Regions from separate parts of the Streptomyces sp. YS-3 genome, predicted to be linked through region 1. Evidence: riboswitches for the same ligand, from Rfam matches in the RefSeq annotation. Region 1 holds a riboswitch; the other holds the start of a gene.
What was found. Region 1 has a riboswitch for thiamine pyrophosphate ahead of thiC (phosphomethylpyrimidine synthase ThiC). Riboswitches for the same ligand answer to the same signal wherever they lie in the genome.
Positions count from the first base shown of each region.

Region 1 (7,199 bases):
GGACGATGGCGGCACGGGAGATATTCGCGGGGATGCCCTGGTGGGTGAAGTGGGTCGCCGTGCCCGTCATCGCCCTGGTGGTATTCGGCGGTCTGATCGCCAGCGTGGTCGGCTTCCTGTTCGGACTGCTCTTCAAGGTGCTGGTCTTCGTGGCCCTGGTCGGCGGTCTCATCTACGTCGTCAGGCGGTTCATGTCCTCCACGTCCTCGCGCGGCGACTGGTAGAAGACGGCGCGCCTTCGGTACGGGTGCGGTCCCACGACGGCACAGCACTCGTACAGAACGACCCGGGATTAGCCCGGCTGAGGGACGCGGAAGCCAAACCCCTCATGGCGCCGGAGGCGGCCGTTAAGGTGAAAACCTCTGCTGCCTCGGGCGGGCTCCTCGCCCGTCAGCACGCCTGGGGGTGACCTGTGGCCACGGCTGCGAACGCCGGTGTCCCTACCCTGATCGGTTCGGTCCAGCGGGCGCTGCGCCTGCTGGAGGCCGTGGGAACCCATGCGGACGGCGCCCCCGCCAAACAACTGGCCCGGGAGGCCGGGCTGCCGCTCCCCACCGCGTACCACCTGCTGCGCACCCTCACCCACGAGGGTTATCTGCGCCGGGAGCACGGCGTGTTCGTCTTCGGTGAGGCAGCCGAGCGGCTGGCGAGCGGTGGGGCCATGCAGAATCGTCGCACCAAGATCAGTCGGTCCCTCGCGGAGTGGCGGGATGCCATCGGGGTCCCGGTGTACTTCGCGGTCTACCGCGAAGGTGAGATCGAGATCGCCGGAGTGGCCGACACGCCGTCGGCCCCGGCGGTGGAGGAGTGGGCCGACTTCCGGGAGACGGGGCACGCGCACGCCATCGGGCAGTGCCTGCTGAGCCAGCTCGACGAGAAGGCCCGTGAGGACCATCTGGACCGCCACCCGGTCCGCTCGATCACGCCCTATTCCGTACGGGACCGCCGTGCCCTGCTGGACCGCCTCGCGGCTACGGAGCGTATGCAACCGATGGTCGAAAGACAGGAGTATGCCCTCGGCACGGTCTGCGCAGCCATCCCCATCACAGCCGGGTCCGGAGCCGCGACGATGGCCATCTCTCTCCCGCTTCACCAGCAAGAACGCCTAATTCCGGCCATCGAGCAACTGCGTGGCGAAGTGGGTCGTCTCCTCAGCTCACTGGCCTTCTCTATCAGTATCTGAAAACTCACTCCTTGTGATCCGGTAGTGCTTCCAGCACGATGGCGTCAAGAGGGCCAGGATGGACCATTACTGGCCATTTCAGCTACAGCGGGGTAGATGATGCGTGAGGTCCTGGCAGAGGTCATGATGAGCTTTCTCGTCTCCGATGAGCTCTCCTTCAGGATCCCGGTGGAGCTCACCTACCGCGCCGATGATCCCTACGCGGTCCGGATGACCTTCCACCTCCCCGGCGATGAACCCGTGACCTGGACATTCGGGCGGGAACTGCTGCTCGACGGCATCAACAGCCCCACGGGCGACGGCGATGTGCGCATCGAGCCCGCCGGAGGCGAGGAGCTCCGCGACGTCCACATCCACCTCCAGGTGGGCGGCGAACGGGCGAACTTCCGGGCCGGCGCCGGTCCCCTGGTGGCGTTCCTCGACCGTTCGGACAAGCTCGTCCCGCTCGGACAGGAGCGCGCGACCGGCGACTTCGACGGACATCTGGACGAGGCGCTGGGACGGATCCTGGCGGAGGAGCAGAACGCGGGCTGAGAGCAGCCCAGTTGGCCAGGTCAGGCGTCCGGCTCTGGACTGGGACCCGTGCCGGGGCCTACTTCTTGCGTCGTCGGCCCCGGCCGCCCCGCCCCGGCCCACGGGTCGCCACGGCCGGGCGGTCGGCGGAGACCACCAGCGCCGCGAGGGCCGTGGTGACCGGAACCGACGCCACCAGGCCGATCGAACCCACCAGCGTCCGGACGATCTCCTCGGCGACCAGCTCACTGTTGGCCACCGTCCCCACACTGCTCTGGGCGATCGAGAACAGCAGCAAAAGCGGGAGCGCCGCACCCGCGTACGCCAGGACAAGGGTGTTGACCACCGAGGCGATGTGATCGCGGCCGATCCGGATGGCGGCCCGGTACAGCCCCCGCGGGCCCATGCTCGGGTTGGCCTCGTGCAGCTCCCACACCGCCGACGTCTGGGTGACCGTCACATCGTCGAGCACCCCGAGCGAGCCGATGATCACGCCGGCCAGCAGCAGACCCGACATGTCGATGTCCGGGTAGAGCCCGTGGATCAGACCGGTGTTGTCGTCGGTGTTGCCGGTCAGCGAGGCCCAGCCGATGAAGAGCGACCCGAGCAGCCCGATCAGGACGAGCGAGACCAGTGTGCCGAGTACGGCGACCGACGTACGCGCCGAGAGACCGTGGCACATGTACAGGGCGATCAGCATGATCGCGCTCGACCCGACCACGGCGACCAGCAGCGGATTGGAGCCCTGGAGGATCGCCGGGAGGATGAACAGCGTCAGTACGGCGAACGAGACGATCAGCGCGACGAGAGCCATCACCCCGCGCAGCCGGCCCACGACCACCACCACGAGCGCGAAGATGCCGGCCAGCAGCGCCATCGGCAACCGCCGGTTCACATCGGTCACCGAGTACTGCAGGTCGTGCGGGGCGTCGGGGGCGTACGCGACGATCACGCCCTGCCCCTTGTGGAGTTGGCGCGGGGCGTCCGGCTGGACGATCTCGGTGAAGGTGCGGCCCTTCTCCTTGCCGCTGGTGACCTCGATGGTCGCCTTGGCGCACTGGCCCTGCCGGGCGTGCGAGCCCTCCTGGCCGCCGGGGGGCGAGGTGTCTCCGGCCGGCGGGGTCTGACCGGCGTTGACCGACTTGCAGTCGAGCTTCTGGAGGGCGACGACCTTGGCCTGTTGGGTCTGGCGGTCGAAGCCGACCCCGGTGCGCTGATGGGAAGGGGTACCGCCGGGCCACAACACCGCCAGACCCACGAGCACCGCGATGGAGAACGGGATCAGTACAGCGGCGATCACCTTGCGCAGATGCTTGGAGACCGGTGTCGCGGGACCGTGGCTGTGCGTGTGCCCATGGGCGTGGCCGGGCGGAGGTCCGGGGGAGCCTTCGGGGTGCTGCTCTGCTGACGTCACCACCCGATCATCGCAACAGCGGCGGGGCCCCTCTGTTCAGCGCGCTGGGGATGACGCTAGCGTGGTGGCACCTTTGCACACGCGGGAGCTCGGAGCACCGGGCTGAGAGGGCGCTGAAAGCCGTACGAACCGTACGGAAGCGGCTGCGCCGACCGCCGAACCTGTTACCGGGTAATGCCGGCGTAGGGAGTAGGTCTCATGACCATTCAGGACGCACGCACGCCTGCCTCGAACCAGAACGAGGCCGGGAAGTCCATCGGCTGGCACAAGGGGTACGTCGAGGGCTCGCGCCCCGACCTCCGGGTGCCGGTGCGCCAGGTGCACCTCACCAACGGCAAGGACGTCACGCTGTACGACACGTCCGGTCCGTACACCGATCCGACCATCGAGACGGACGTCCGTCGCGGCCTCGCTCCCCTCCGGGAGAACTGGATCATCGCGCGCGGCGACACCGAGGAGTACGCGGGCCGGCCCGTTCGTCCCGAGGACGACGGCATCAAGCACACCTCCCCGCGCGGCGGACTGAAGAACCTCGACGCGGTGTTCCCGGGCCGCCCGCGCCAGCCGCGCCGGGGCCGCGACGGCCAGGCCGTCACCCAGCTCGCGTACGCCCGCCGGGGCGAGATCACCCCGGAGATGGAGTACGTCGCGATCCGCGAGAACGTCTCCCCCGAGGTCGTCCGCGAGGAGATCGCGGCCGGACGTGCGGTGCTCCCCGCCAACATCAACCACCCCGAGATCGAGCCGATGATCATCGGCAAGCGGTTCCTGGTGAAGGTCAACGCCAACATCGGCAACTCCGCCGTCACCTCCTCCATCGAGGAGGAGGTGGACAAGATGACGTGGGCCACCCGCTGGGGCGCCGACACGGTCATGGACCTCTCCACCGGCCGCAACATCCACACCACCCGCGAGTGGGTGCTGCGCAACTCCCCCGTCCCGATCGGCACGGTGCCGCTCTACCAGGCACTGGAGAAGGTCGACGGCCGGGCCGAGGAGCTGACCTGGGACATCTACAAGGACACGGTCATCGAGCAGGCCGAGCAGGGCGTCGACTACATGACGGTCCACGCCGGGGTGCTCCTGCGGTACGTGCCGCTCACCGCGCGCCGCAAGACCGGCATCGTCTCGCGCGGCGGCTCGATCATGGCGGCATGGTGCCTGGCGCACCACAAGGAGTCGTTCCTGTACGAGAACTTCGAGGAGCTCTGCGAGATCCTCGCGGCCTACGACGTCACGTACTCCCTGGGCGACGGCCTGCGTCCGGGCTCCATCGCGGACGCCAACGACGAGGCGCAGTTCGCCGAACTGCGCACGCTCGGCGAGCTCAACACGATCGCCAAGCGCCACAACGTCCAGACGATGATCGAGGGCCCGGGCCATGTCCCGATGCACAAGATCAAGGAGAACATCGATCTCCAGCAGGAGATCTGCGAGGAGGCGCCGTTCTACACGCTCGGCCCCCTGACCACCGATGTCGCCCCCGCGTACGACCACATCACCTCGGGCATCGGCGCCGCGATGATCGCCTGGTGGGGCACCGCGATGCTCTGCTACGTCACGCCCAAGGAGCACCTGGGCCTGCCGAACCGCGACGACGTGAAGACGGGCGTCATCACCTACAAGATCGCGGCCCACGCGGCCGACCTCGCCAAGGGACACCCGGGCGCGCAGGAGTGGGACGACGCGCTCTCCGACGCCCGCTTCGAGTTCCGCTGGGAGGACCAGTTCAATCTGGCCCTCGACCCGGACACCGCCCGGGAGTTCCACGACGAGACGCTGCCCGCGGAGCCGGCGAAGACCGCTCACTTCTGCTCGATGTGCGGGCCGAAGTTCTGCTCGATGAAGATCTCCCAGGACATCCGGCGTGAGCACGGCGGAGATCTGGCGGCGGGGGACATCGAGGCCGGAATGGCGGAGAAGTCCGCCGAGTTCGCGGCGGCGGGCAACCGCGTCTATCTGCCGATCGCGGACTGACGTACGCACATACGTTTCACGTGAAACACGGGCCCGTTGGGGAGCTGTGTTTCACGTGAAACATGCGTAGGGGGATTCCAGCGCGACCACGGCCATACACGCGACGAGAGTCCCGTGCGCGGGCCGTGGTTTCACGTGAAACGTACGGGGCGTCGTAACTCCGTTGGTTTCACGTGAAACACAGCGCCCTCAAGCCGCTCACTCCGGCTGGTGGTCGGGGCCCCCGAAGTCGGGACTGGTGAAGTCCGGACTGGTGAAGCTGGGCCGGGTCCCCGAGGACGGATCGCCCGGACTGTCGAAGTCGGGCCGGTCGTAGCCGAGCCTGGGCATCCGGCCCGGTGTGCGGCGCGCCGACGCGCCCCGACCGGAGCCGGGGTCGGCCAGCGCCTCGCGCAGGAACGGGTAGATACCCCGCTCCACCAGGGCATGGCGCCATGCCTCACGAGCCCGGGAGACCTCCTGGGCTCTCTCGTCGCCCCCCTCGCCCTCCTCCGGCTCGGCGACGACCTGGGTGGACCCATTGCGTAGCGCGGTCGTCAGAAGGCTGACCGCGGCGGCGAGTATCGCGGCTGCGGTGAGGGCGCCGAAGAACCAGCCCGCGGTGAGTAACGTGTTGGCGAAGGCGGGCTGCGGGTCGAGCATCTTGAGGATGTAACCCACCAGCAGGAAGATCGCGGCTGCGGTTCCGGCGAGGACCGGCGCGAGCACCGCGACGACCGCGCCGACGCCCGCTCCCGAGGTGGAATCCGGGCTGTCCACCACCGGCGGCGTCATCACGGAGCCGCGTTCCGAGGTGAGCGCAGGCGTGGAGGGCGCACGCAGCTCCTCCCGCACCCTGACGTAGTGGTCGTACTCGGCCGCCGCGGCGGCCGAGACGAGGGCACCCGCGTTGAGCACCATGGTGCGCAACTGCTCGGTGTTGAGCCGTACTCCTACACCGGCCAGCTCGGGCCGGTCGGGCGCGGTGCGCAGTGCGTCGTCGAGGATCCGCTCGAACTCCGGGCGGTCCTCGGTCAGCAGGTGCGGAGCGCTGTTCATGTGCATCCCCCGATGCTCCGTAGGGCCGGAAAGCCCGCCTGACGAACGGGCAATCGGGCGGAAACGGAGGAGAGCCTGCTACGGATAAGCCGATGGTAGAGCGGTTACGGCACGGGGTGACAGGGTGTTTCCGAAATCACCTTGCCACCGCACGAGCCGGTGCTTTCCCGATTACGCGTCAGTCATGCAGAGGCAACTGCACGACCAGCAGTTTTCCGGCCATGGTCACCCCACCGTCCATCGCGATGGCGAGACCGTCGGCGTACACATGCGGACCTTCCACGACCGGACGGGAGTCTTCCTCGCCGTCTTCGGTGCCCACTTCGCCCAGGAGGTAGGGGATGGGGCTGTGTCCGTGGACCACCCGCTGGCCGCCGTACGCCGAGAGCAGTTCGCGTGCGGCCTGCGGGCCGGCCTCGTCGCGGAAGGCGAAGCGCTTGGTGAACTTGCGGAACAGATCCCAGCACTCGTCGGCGTCGTTGCGGGTGAGCAGCGCGTGCACGGTGTCGTTGACGGCCTCGATGGAGTCGCCGTAGTCCAGGTACGCGGTGGTGTCGGAGTGCATCAGCAGATGCCCGTCCTCCTGCTCGATGGCGTCGAGGCGGGACATCCACTGCAGATGGACGTCCTGGAGGCGGTCCATGTCGGCCTTCTGGCCGCCGTTGAGCAGCCAGGCGGCCTGGAAGGTGGCGGTGCCCGCGCCGGAGTTGACGGGGGTGTCGCCGAAGCGCTTGGCGCCGATCAGGAGCAGTTCGTGGTTGCCCATGAGGGCTTTGCAGTAGCCGCCGGCGGCTGCGGCCTCGGCGGACAGCCGCATCACCAGGTCGATGACGCCGATGCCGTCGGGGCCGCGGTCGGTGAAGTCGCCGAGGAACCAGAGGCGGGCGTTGCCCGCGGCCCAGTTGCCGTCGACGTCGATCAGCCCCTGTTCGCGCAGGGCGGCCAGGAGTTCGTCGAGGTAACCGTGGACGTCACCAACGACGAAGAGCGGTCCCAGACCGTCCGGCAGGGGTGCCGGAGCGGGCTCGCTCTCCACCCGGACCTGCACGGTGTCCCCCCGGTTGATCACCGGGA
Region 1 is NZ_JBJHPC010000143.1:6,301-13,499, forward strand. It holds gene ACJA3G_RS14675 (DUF5326 family protein) at 6-224, shown strand; gene ACJA3G_RS14680 (IclR family transcriptional regulator) at 413-1,183, shown strand; gene ACJA3G_RS14685 (SsgA family sporulation/cell division regulator) at 1,280-1,717, shown strand; gene ACJA3G_RS14690 (YibE/F family protein) at 1,776-3,110, opposite strand; TPP riboswitch at 3,182-3,316, shown strand; gene thiC (phosphomethylpyrimidine synthase ThiC) at 3,309-5,087, shown strand; gene ACJA3G_RS14700 (hypothetical protein) at 5,286-6,131, opposite strand; partial or broken gene ACJA3G_RS14705 (metallophosphoesterase) at 6,304-7,199, opposite strand, start outside.

Region 2 (7,241 bases), on a different contig from region 1:
GGTGCCTGAAGCGGCGCGTCGCCTTCGTCTTCGACGCCGAGGTCACCGGGATCGTCGAGAAGGACGGCCGCGCGGCGGGCGTCGAGCTCGCCTCGGGTGAGGTGGCGGAGGCGGACCATGTGGTCCTCGGCGCCCGGCCGAGCACCGGTTCGGGTCCCCTGCGCGGGCGCGAGCCGTGGCGGTCCGGCGATGTGCGCCCGTCCGCCGGCCTGGCCCCCGGGAGGTTCACGGTGCTGCTCGCCCTGAGCGGCGGGCGCCCGTCCGACGCGGTGCACCGCACGGTCGTCCACTCCCCCGACCCGGCCGCCGAGGCGGAGGCGGTCTTCACCACCGGCCGTCCGCCGACACCGCCGACGGTCACGGTGCTGCGCCCCGACGACCCGGCCACCCGCCCGGACGACGCCCACGAGGCGGTCACCCTGACCGCGACGGTGCCCCCGCAGGGCCCGGTCGACTGGACCGACGAGCAGACCCGCGAGGGGTACGCGGACACGCTGGTCCAGGCAGCCGCGGCGGCCGTCCCGGGACTGGGCGAGCGCGTCCTGTGGCGGGTGGTGCGCACGCCCGCGGACACCGAGGCCGAGACCGGCTCCGAGGGCGGCTCGGTCCCGGCGCCCTCGCTGGCCGGGGCCGGTGCCACCCGGCTGCACCCGGGCAACCGCACAGGTCTGCCGGGGCTGTATCTGGCGGGCGGCTGGGCCCACCCCGGCGGCGGGCTGGCGCACGCCGGGATGTCCGGGGCGCTGGTCAGCGGTCTGATCGTGGAGGGCGACGACTTCCGCGGCTCGCAGTGAGCGCCAGGACAGGGCGGGTCGCCGGGCAGCCCCGGCGATCACTCAATAGCGGTACGGCTGCTGTTCGTTGAGGTAACCGGATCCGGTGCCGCCGCCCGTCCCGTTGCCGTACTCACCGCTGTACGGGTACGGCGCGGGCTGCTCCTCGCCGTAGGGCTGGGGCTCGTTGTCGCGCTGTTGCGGCACCCAGACCCCGCCGGGCGGGGTGTCCATGCCGTAGTTCTGGGCGTAGGGGTCGGCGTAGGCCTGCTGGGGCGCGGCATAGCTGTCGTAGCTGCCGTAGCCCTGGGTGGTGCCGCTGCCGATGTACGGGTCGGAGTACGCGGCGTAGCTCTGCTGACCGCTGTCCGTGCCGTAGTCGTACTGGCCCGCGTACGGGTCGGCGAACTGCTGCTGTCCGGCGTCGAATCCGGCGTACTGCTGCTGGGCGCCCGCGGGGGCGGTCTCGCTGTAGACGCCGTACTGGCCGGTGTCGTCGGGCAGCGGCTGCGGCTCGTAGACGGACTCTCGCGCGGCGCTCGTCGCCGCGTCGGCGACATCTTCCGCCGGGGCGCCCTGCGGGGCGTCGCCCTCGCCGTCCTCGTACCGGACGCCGGAGACCTGGAGCACCGGGTCCTTCAGCGGGGCCGCGCCGCCCGAGCGGCGACGGCGGCTGGCACCCGGCCTGCCGCCGACCGCCCACCCCGTGGAGAAGCCCCGGCGGAAGGAGAGGGTCACATAGGTCTGGCCGACCGCGAAGGCCAGCGCGCCCAGGATGATCACGAACACCGACGGCAGAAGGACGCCGAGGACCACGCCCATGAAGCCCGTGAAGGCCAGCAGCCGCCAGCGCAGCCGCGCCTTGTACTGCAGGAGCACTTCGCCGAGCAGCCAGAGCGCGACGACGCCGAACGCGATGTAGAGGACCGCCCAGCCCATGTACGCCCCTCTCCCAACGGCCGCCGCCCCCCTTGTCGGGACGGCCGGCCGGTACACCGGATGCGACTGATCAGGGCTGCTGGTGCAGACCCAGATTCTCGTAGATCTCGAGTGTCGCCGTGGAGTTGTTGAGGGTAATGAAGTGCAACCCGGGTACGCCATCGGCGAGCAGCCGCGCGCAGAACTCCGTGGCGAACTCGATGCCAATGGAGCGTACAGCGGCCGGATCGTCCTTGACGGCGAGGATCCGCTCTTTCAGCTCGGGCGGGAACTCGGCGTTGCTGAGCTGGGGCAGCCGCTCCAGCTGCTTCACGCTGGTCACCGGCATGACCTCGGGAATGATCGGGGTCGTGCAGCCCGCCTCGGCGGCCTTGTCGCGCAGCCGCAGATAGCTCTCGGGGCGGAAGAACATCTGCGTGATGGCGTAGTCCGCGCCGGCCCGGCACTTGTCGACGAAGTGCCGTACGTCGGTGTCCCATTCGGTGGAGCGCGGATGCATCTCCGGGAAGGCCGCGACGCCGACGCAGAAATCGCCGGACTCCTTGATGAGGCGGACCAGGTCGGCGGCGTAGGTGACGCCCTCGGGGTGCTTGACCCAGTCGCCCATCGGGTCGCCGGGCGGGTCGCCCCGGACCGCGAGGATGTTGCGGATGCCGACGTCCGCGTACTGGCCGATCATGTTGCGCAGCTCGGCCACCGAGTGGCCGACGGCCGTCAGATGGGCGACCGGGGTCAGCGTGGAGTCGGCGGCGATCTGCTCGGTGGCCTTGACCGTGCCGGAGCGGGTGGAGCCGCCCGCGCCGTAGGTCACGGAGACGAAGCTCGGGGCCACCGCCTCCACCCGGCGCAGCGCGTTCCAGAGGTTGCGCTCGCCCTTCTCGGTCTTGGGCGCCCAGAACTCGAAGGAGTACGTCGTCTCACCGGTCGCGAGCATCTCGCGCACGGTGCGTGCGTGGTCCGTCCTGGTGGAAGCAGTGCCAAGGGCCATACCCGCAGGTTAGCCAGGCCCTGGCAGTCCCCCAACAAGACGAGGGTAAATTGTCCGCATTGTCGGACTCTTGTCCATCCTTCGGACAACCGGCCGCTAGCGGGCCACCAGACGTTCACGTATGCGCCCGGCCAGGTTCGCCGTCGCCTCGGCGGGGTCGTCGGCCTCGGTGATCGCGCGGACCACCACGACCCGCTCCGCGCCCGCGTCCAGCACCTGGTCGAGGTTGGCGGCGTCGATGCCGCCGATGGCGAACCAGGGGCGCCCGGTGGCGAGGGAGGCCGTGTAGCGCACCAGGTCGAGACCCGGGGCGTGGCGGCCCGGCTTGGTGGGGGTGGGCCAGCAGGGGCCCGTGCAGAAGTAGTCCACGCCGGGTTCGACGGACGCCGCGAAGGCCTCCGCTTCGGCGTGGGTGGAGCGGCCGATCAGGACCTCGTCGCCGAGGATCGCCCGGGCGGCCGGCACGGGCAGGTCGCCCTGGCCCAGGTGCAGCACGTCGGCGCCGATGGCGTGCGCCACGTCGGCCCGGTCGTTGACCGAGAGCAGCTTGCCGTGCCGGCGGCAGGCGTCGGCGAAGACGGCGAGGTGCTCCAGCTCCTCGGCGGCCTCCATGCCCTTGTCCCGCAGCTGGACGACGTCCACGCCCGAGGACAGCACCGCGTCCAGGAAGGCGGGCAGATCGCCCTGGCGCCTGCGCGCGTCCGTGCAGAGGTACAGGCGGGCGTCGGCGAGCCGCTCACGGGCCGTGGGCATGAAGGTCCCCCGTGGGATGCGGTGGGGCGCGGACCGGGTGGACCGGTCCGCGCCACACCTGTTGGCGATCAGGTCAGACGGCGAGCGCCTGGGCGCGGCGCTTCACCTCCGTGCCGCGATTCTCGCTCAGGGCCTCGGCGGGGGTGCCGGGCAGGGTCGGGTCGGGGGTGAAGAGCCACTCCAGCATCTCCTGGTCGGAGTAGCCGTCGTCCCGCAGGAGGGTGAGGGTGCCGCTGAGGCCCTTCACGACCTTGTCGCCGTCGATGAAGGCGGCGGGCACCTGCAGCGTCCTGTTCTCACCGCGGCGCACGGCGATGAGCTGGCCCTCCTTGACCAGCTGCCGCACCCGCGTCACCTCGACATCGAGCATCTCCGCGATGTCGGGAAGGTGGAGCCAGGCGGGGACGAGTGCATCGGTTTTCGCGTCAATCTCGGTCACGGGACAAGCGTGCCATCCCGGGCTGACACTCGGTAGCCGGAGGTCGGCCGACTGCCGCCTTGAGGGGGACGGACGGGTCGGCGGCGCGGACCGGATCCAGGCTCGCACCTGCCTCGATGAGCTTGCGGCCCTGCGCCAGATCGCGCGGTCGGCCGACGGCCAGGAGGGCGACGAGCACCCCCTCGCGCAGCCAGCAGACCGACCAGGCGGCGCCCGCCGGGTCGCCCCGCCACAGCAGCCGGTCGGCCCCGCCGTGGTGACCGGCGTACTGCACGAACCTGCCGAACTGCTCGGACCAGAAGTACGGCACCGGGTCGTACGGCAGGACCGCCTCGCCGACGATGTCGGCGGCCACCGTGCGCGGCCCCTGGAGCGCGTTGTCCCAGTGGTGGATGAGCAGCCGTTCGCCGTAGCGGGCCGAGGGGAAGGAGGCGCAGTCGCCGACCGCGTAGACGTCCGGCAGCGAGGTGCGCAGCCGGTCGTCGGCGGTGACCGCGCCCTCCGCCCCGCGTTCGATGCCGGTGCCGGCCAGCCAGTCGGTGGTGGGCCGGGCGCCGATGCCGACGACGACCGCGTCGGCCGGCAGGCGGCGGCCGTCCGTGAGGACGACGGCCCCGGGCTCGACGGTCGCCACGCGCGCGCGGGTGAGCAGCTCGGCGCCGCTCTCCGCGTACCAGGCGGCCATCGGCTCGGTGACCTCGGCGGGCAGCGCGCCCGCGAGCGGGCGGTCCGCGGCCTCGACGACGGTGACCGCGCAGCCCGCCTCGCGCGCGGCCGTGGCGAACTCGGCGCCGATCCAGCCCGCCCCGACGACCACGACGCGCCGCCGCGCGGCGAGCACCGCGCGCAGCCGTGCGGCGTCGTCGAGGGTGCGCAGCAGATGGACGTCCGGCAGGTCCTCGACGCCGGGCAGGGTGAGGGGTTCGGCGCCGGAGGCGATCACCAGGGCGTCGTACGGGACGGGTCCGGCCGCGGTGTCGATCTCGTGCTCACGCGCGCGTACGCCGGTGACCCGCTCGTCCAGGCGCAGCCGGACGCCGAGGCCCTCGAAGTCCACCTCGAAGGCCGAGCCCTCGGCCTTGCCGAGCAGCACCGCCTTGGAGAGCGGGGGCCGGTCGTAGGGCTGGTGGGGTTCGGCGCCGATGAGGGTGATCGGGCCCGGGAAGCCCTGTTCGCGCAGGGCCACCGCGGTCTGGACCCCGGCCATGCCCGCGCCGACGACCACCACGTGCCGCTGTTCCGCATGCGTCTGCTGTTCGCTCACCCGATCACCATAAGCATCTGACGAATCGTCAGGCAGCCTGGCCCGGATGCTCCCTACTGCCGATGGGCCGCTGGGGTTAGTCTGGCCGACGTACCGCCCGCACTCCCGAGGCCCCGGCCGAAGGACGCGCGGCGGCACCACAACCATCTCGCGGGAGCCCGGACGCACCGGGCTGAGAGGGAGGCTGCGGCGGCCTCCGACCGTACGAACCTGATCCGGGTCATGCCGGCGAAGGGAGGGGCTGGACGCCCATGCATTCATCCCGAAAAGGGGCAGTTCCCCACGGGTCGGACGTGCTGGTGATCGGCGGCGGCATCATCGGCCTCGTCACGGCCTGGCGGGCGGCGCGGCGGGGCCTGCGCACCGCGCTCGCCGACCCCGCGCCCGGCGGCGGCGCCGCCCAGGTCGCGGCCGGCATGCTCGCCGCCGTCACCGAGCTCCACTACGGCGAGGAGACCCTCCTCGGCCTCAACCTGGCCTCCGCCCGGCGCTACCCGGACTTCGTGGCCGAGCTGGAGGAGGCGAGCGGCCTCACCACCGGCTACCGCGCCTGCGGCACCCTCGCGGTCGCCCTGGACGCCGACGACCGCGCCCATCTGCGCGAGCTGCACGCGCTCCAGCAGCGCCTGGGGCTCGACTCGCAGTGGCTCACCGGGCGCGAGTGCCGCCGCCTGGAGCCGATGCTGGCCCCCGGCGTGCGCGGCGGCCTGCGGGTCGACGGCGACCACCAGATCGACCCGCGCCGCCTCTCCAGGGCCCTTCTCGCGGCCTGCGAGCGGGCCGGGGTGGAGTTCCACCGCGCCTGGGCCGAGCGGCTCTCGGTGGTACGCGAGCGGGCCGCCGGGGCCGTCCTGGCCGACGGCACCGCGCTCGCCGCCGATCAGGTCGTCCTCGCGGCCGGCAGCCTCAGCGCCCGGCTGGCCGGGGTCCCGGAGGAGCTCCGCCCGCCCGTACGCCCGGTCAAGGGCCAGGTGCTGCGGCTGACCGTGCCGCCCGCGTACGCCCCGTTCCTGTCCCGCACGGTCCGCGCGGTGGTCCGCGGCAGCCACGTCTACCTGGTGCCGCGCGCCGACGGCGAGCTCGTCGTCGGCGCCACCAGCGAGGAGCTGGGCTGGGACACCACGGTCACCGCGGGCGGCGTCTACGAACTGCTGCGCGACGCGCACGAGCTGGTGCCCGGCATCACCGAACTGCCGCTCACCGAGACCCGCGCCGGGCTGCGCCCCGGCTCCCCCGACAACGCGCCGCTGCTCGGCCCCACCGCACTGCCCGGTCTGCAGCTGGCCACCGGCCACTACCGCAACGGGGTGCTGCTCACCCCCGTCACCGGCGACGCGCTGGCGCACGCGCTGGCCACCGGCGAGCTCCCCGCCGAGGCACGCGCCTTCACCCCCCGCCGTTTCACCTCCGCCCCCGCGGAGTCCGTACCGCAGGAGCTGACCGTATGACCGCCTCCCCGACGACCGTGTCCGTGAACGGCGAGGCGCGCGACCTCGCCGCCGGCACCACCCTCGACGCCCTCGTCGCCACCCTGACGCCCGCGCGCGCCGGGGTCGCCGCCGCCGTCAACGAGACGGTGGTGCCGCGCGGCCGGTGGGCCGCGACCACGCTCGGCGACGGTGACCGCGTCGAGGTCCTGACCGCCGTGCAGGGGGGCTGAACCATGGCCGACGACCTGTTCACCCTCGGCGGGACGACCTTCGGCTCGCGGCTGATCATGGGCACCGGCGGGGCGCCGAGCCTGGACGTCCTGGAGCGCTCGCTCGCCGCCTCCGGCACGGAGCTGACGACGGTCGCGATGCGCCGCCTCGACCCGACCGTGCAGGGCTCGGTCCTGTCCGTCCTGGAGAAGCTCGGCATCTCCGTCCTGCCGAACACGGCGGGCTGCTTCACCGCCGGGGAGGCGGTGCTCACCGCCCGCCTCGCGCGCGAGGCGCTCGGCACGGACTGGGTGAAGCTGGAGGTGGTCGCCGACGAGCGCACGTTGCTGCCCGACCCGGTCGAGCTGCTCGACGCGGCGGAAGTGCTGGTCGACGACGGTTTCACGGTGCTGCCGTACACCAACGACGACCCGGTCCTGGCCCG
Region 2 is NZ_JBJHPC010000140.1:539-7,779, reverse strand. It holds gene ACJA3G_RS14460 (phytoene desaturase family protein) at 1-794, shown strand, start outside; gene ACJA3G_RS14455 (hypothetical protein) at 837-1,712, opposite strand; gene metF (methylenetetrahydrofolate reductase [NAD(P)H]) at 1,783-2,700, opposite strand; gene thiE (thiamine phosphate synthase) at 2,797-3,453, opposite strand; gene ACJA3G_RS14440 (Rv2175c family DNA-binding protein) at 3,527-3,892, opposite strand; gene ACJA3G_RS14435 (NAD(P)/FAD-dependent oxidoreductase) at 3,879-5,156, opposite strand; TPP riboswitch at 5,297-5,410, shown strand; gene thiO (glycine oxidase ThiO) at 5,408-6,604, shown strand; gene thiS (sulfur carrier protein ThiS) at 6,601-6,816, shown strand; gene ACJA3G_RS14420 (thiazole synthase) at 6,820-7,241, shown strand, end outside.
Region 2: another riboswitch for thiamine pyrophosphate. It lies ahead of thiO (glycine oxidase ThiO); the one in region 1 lies ahead of thiC (phosphomethylpyrimidine synthase ThiC).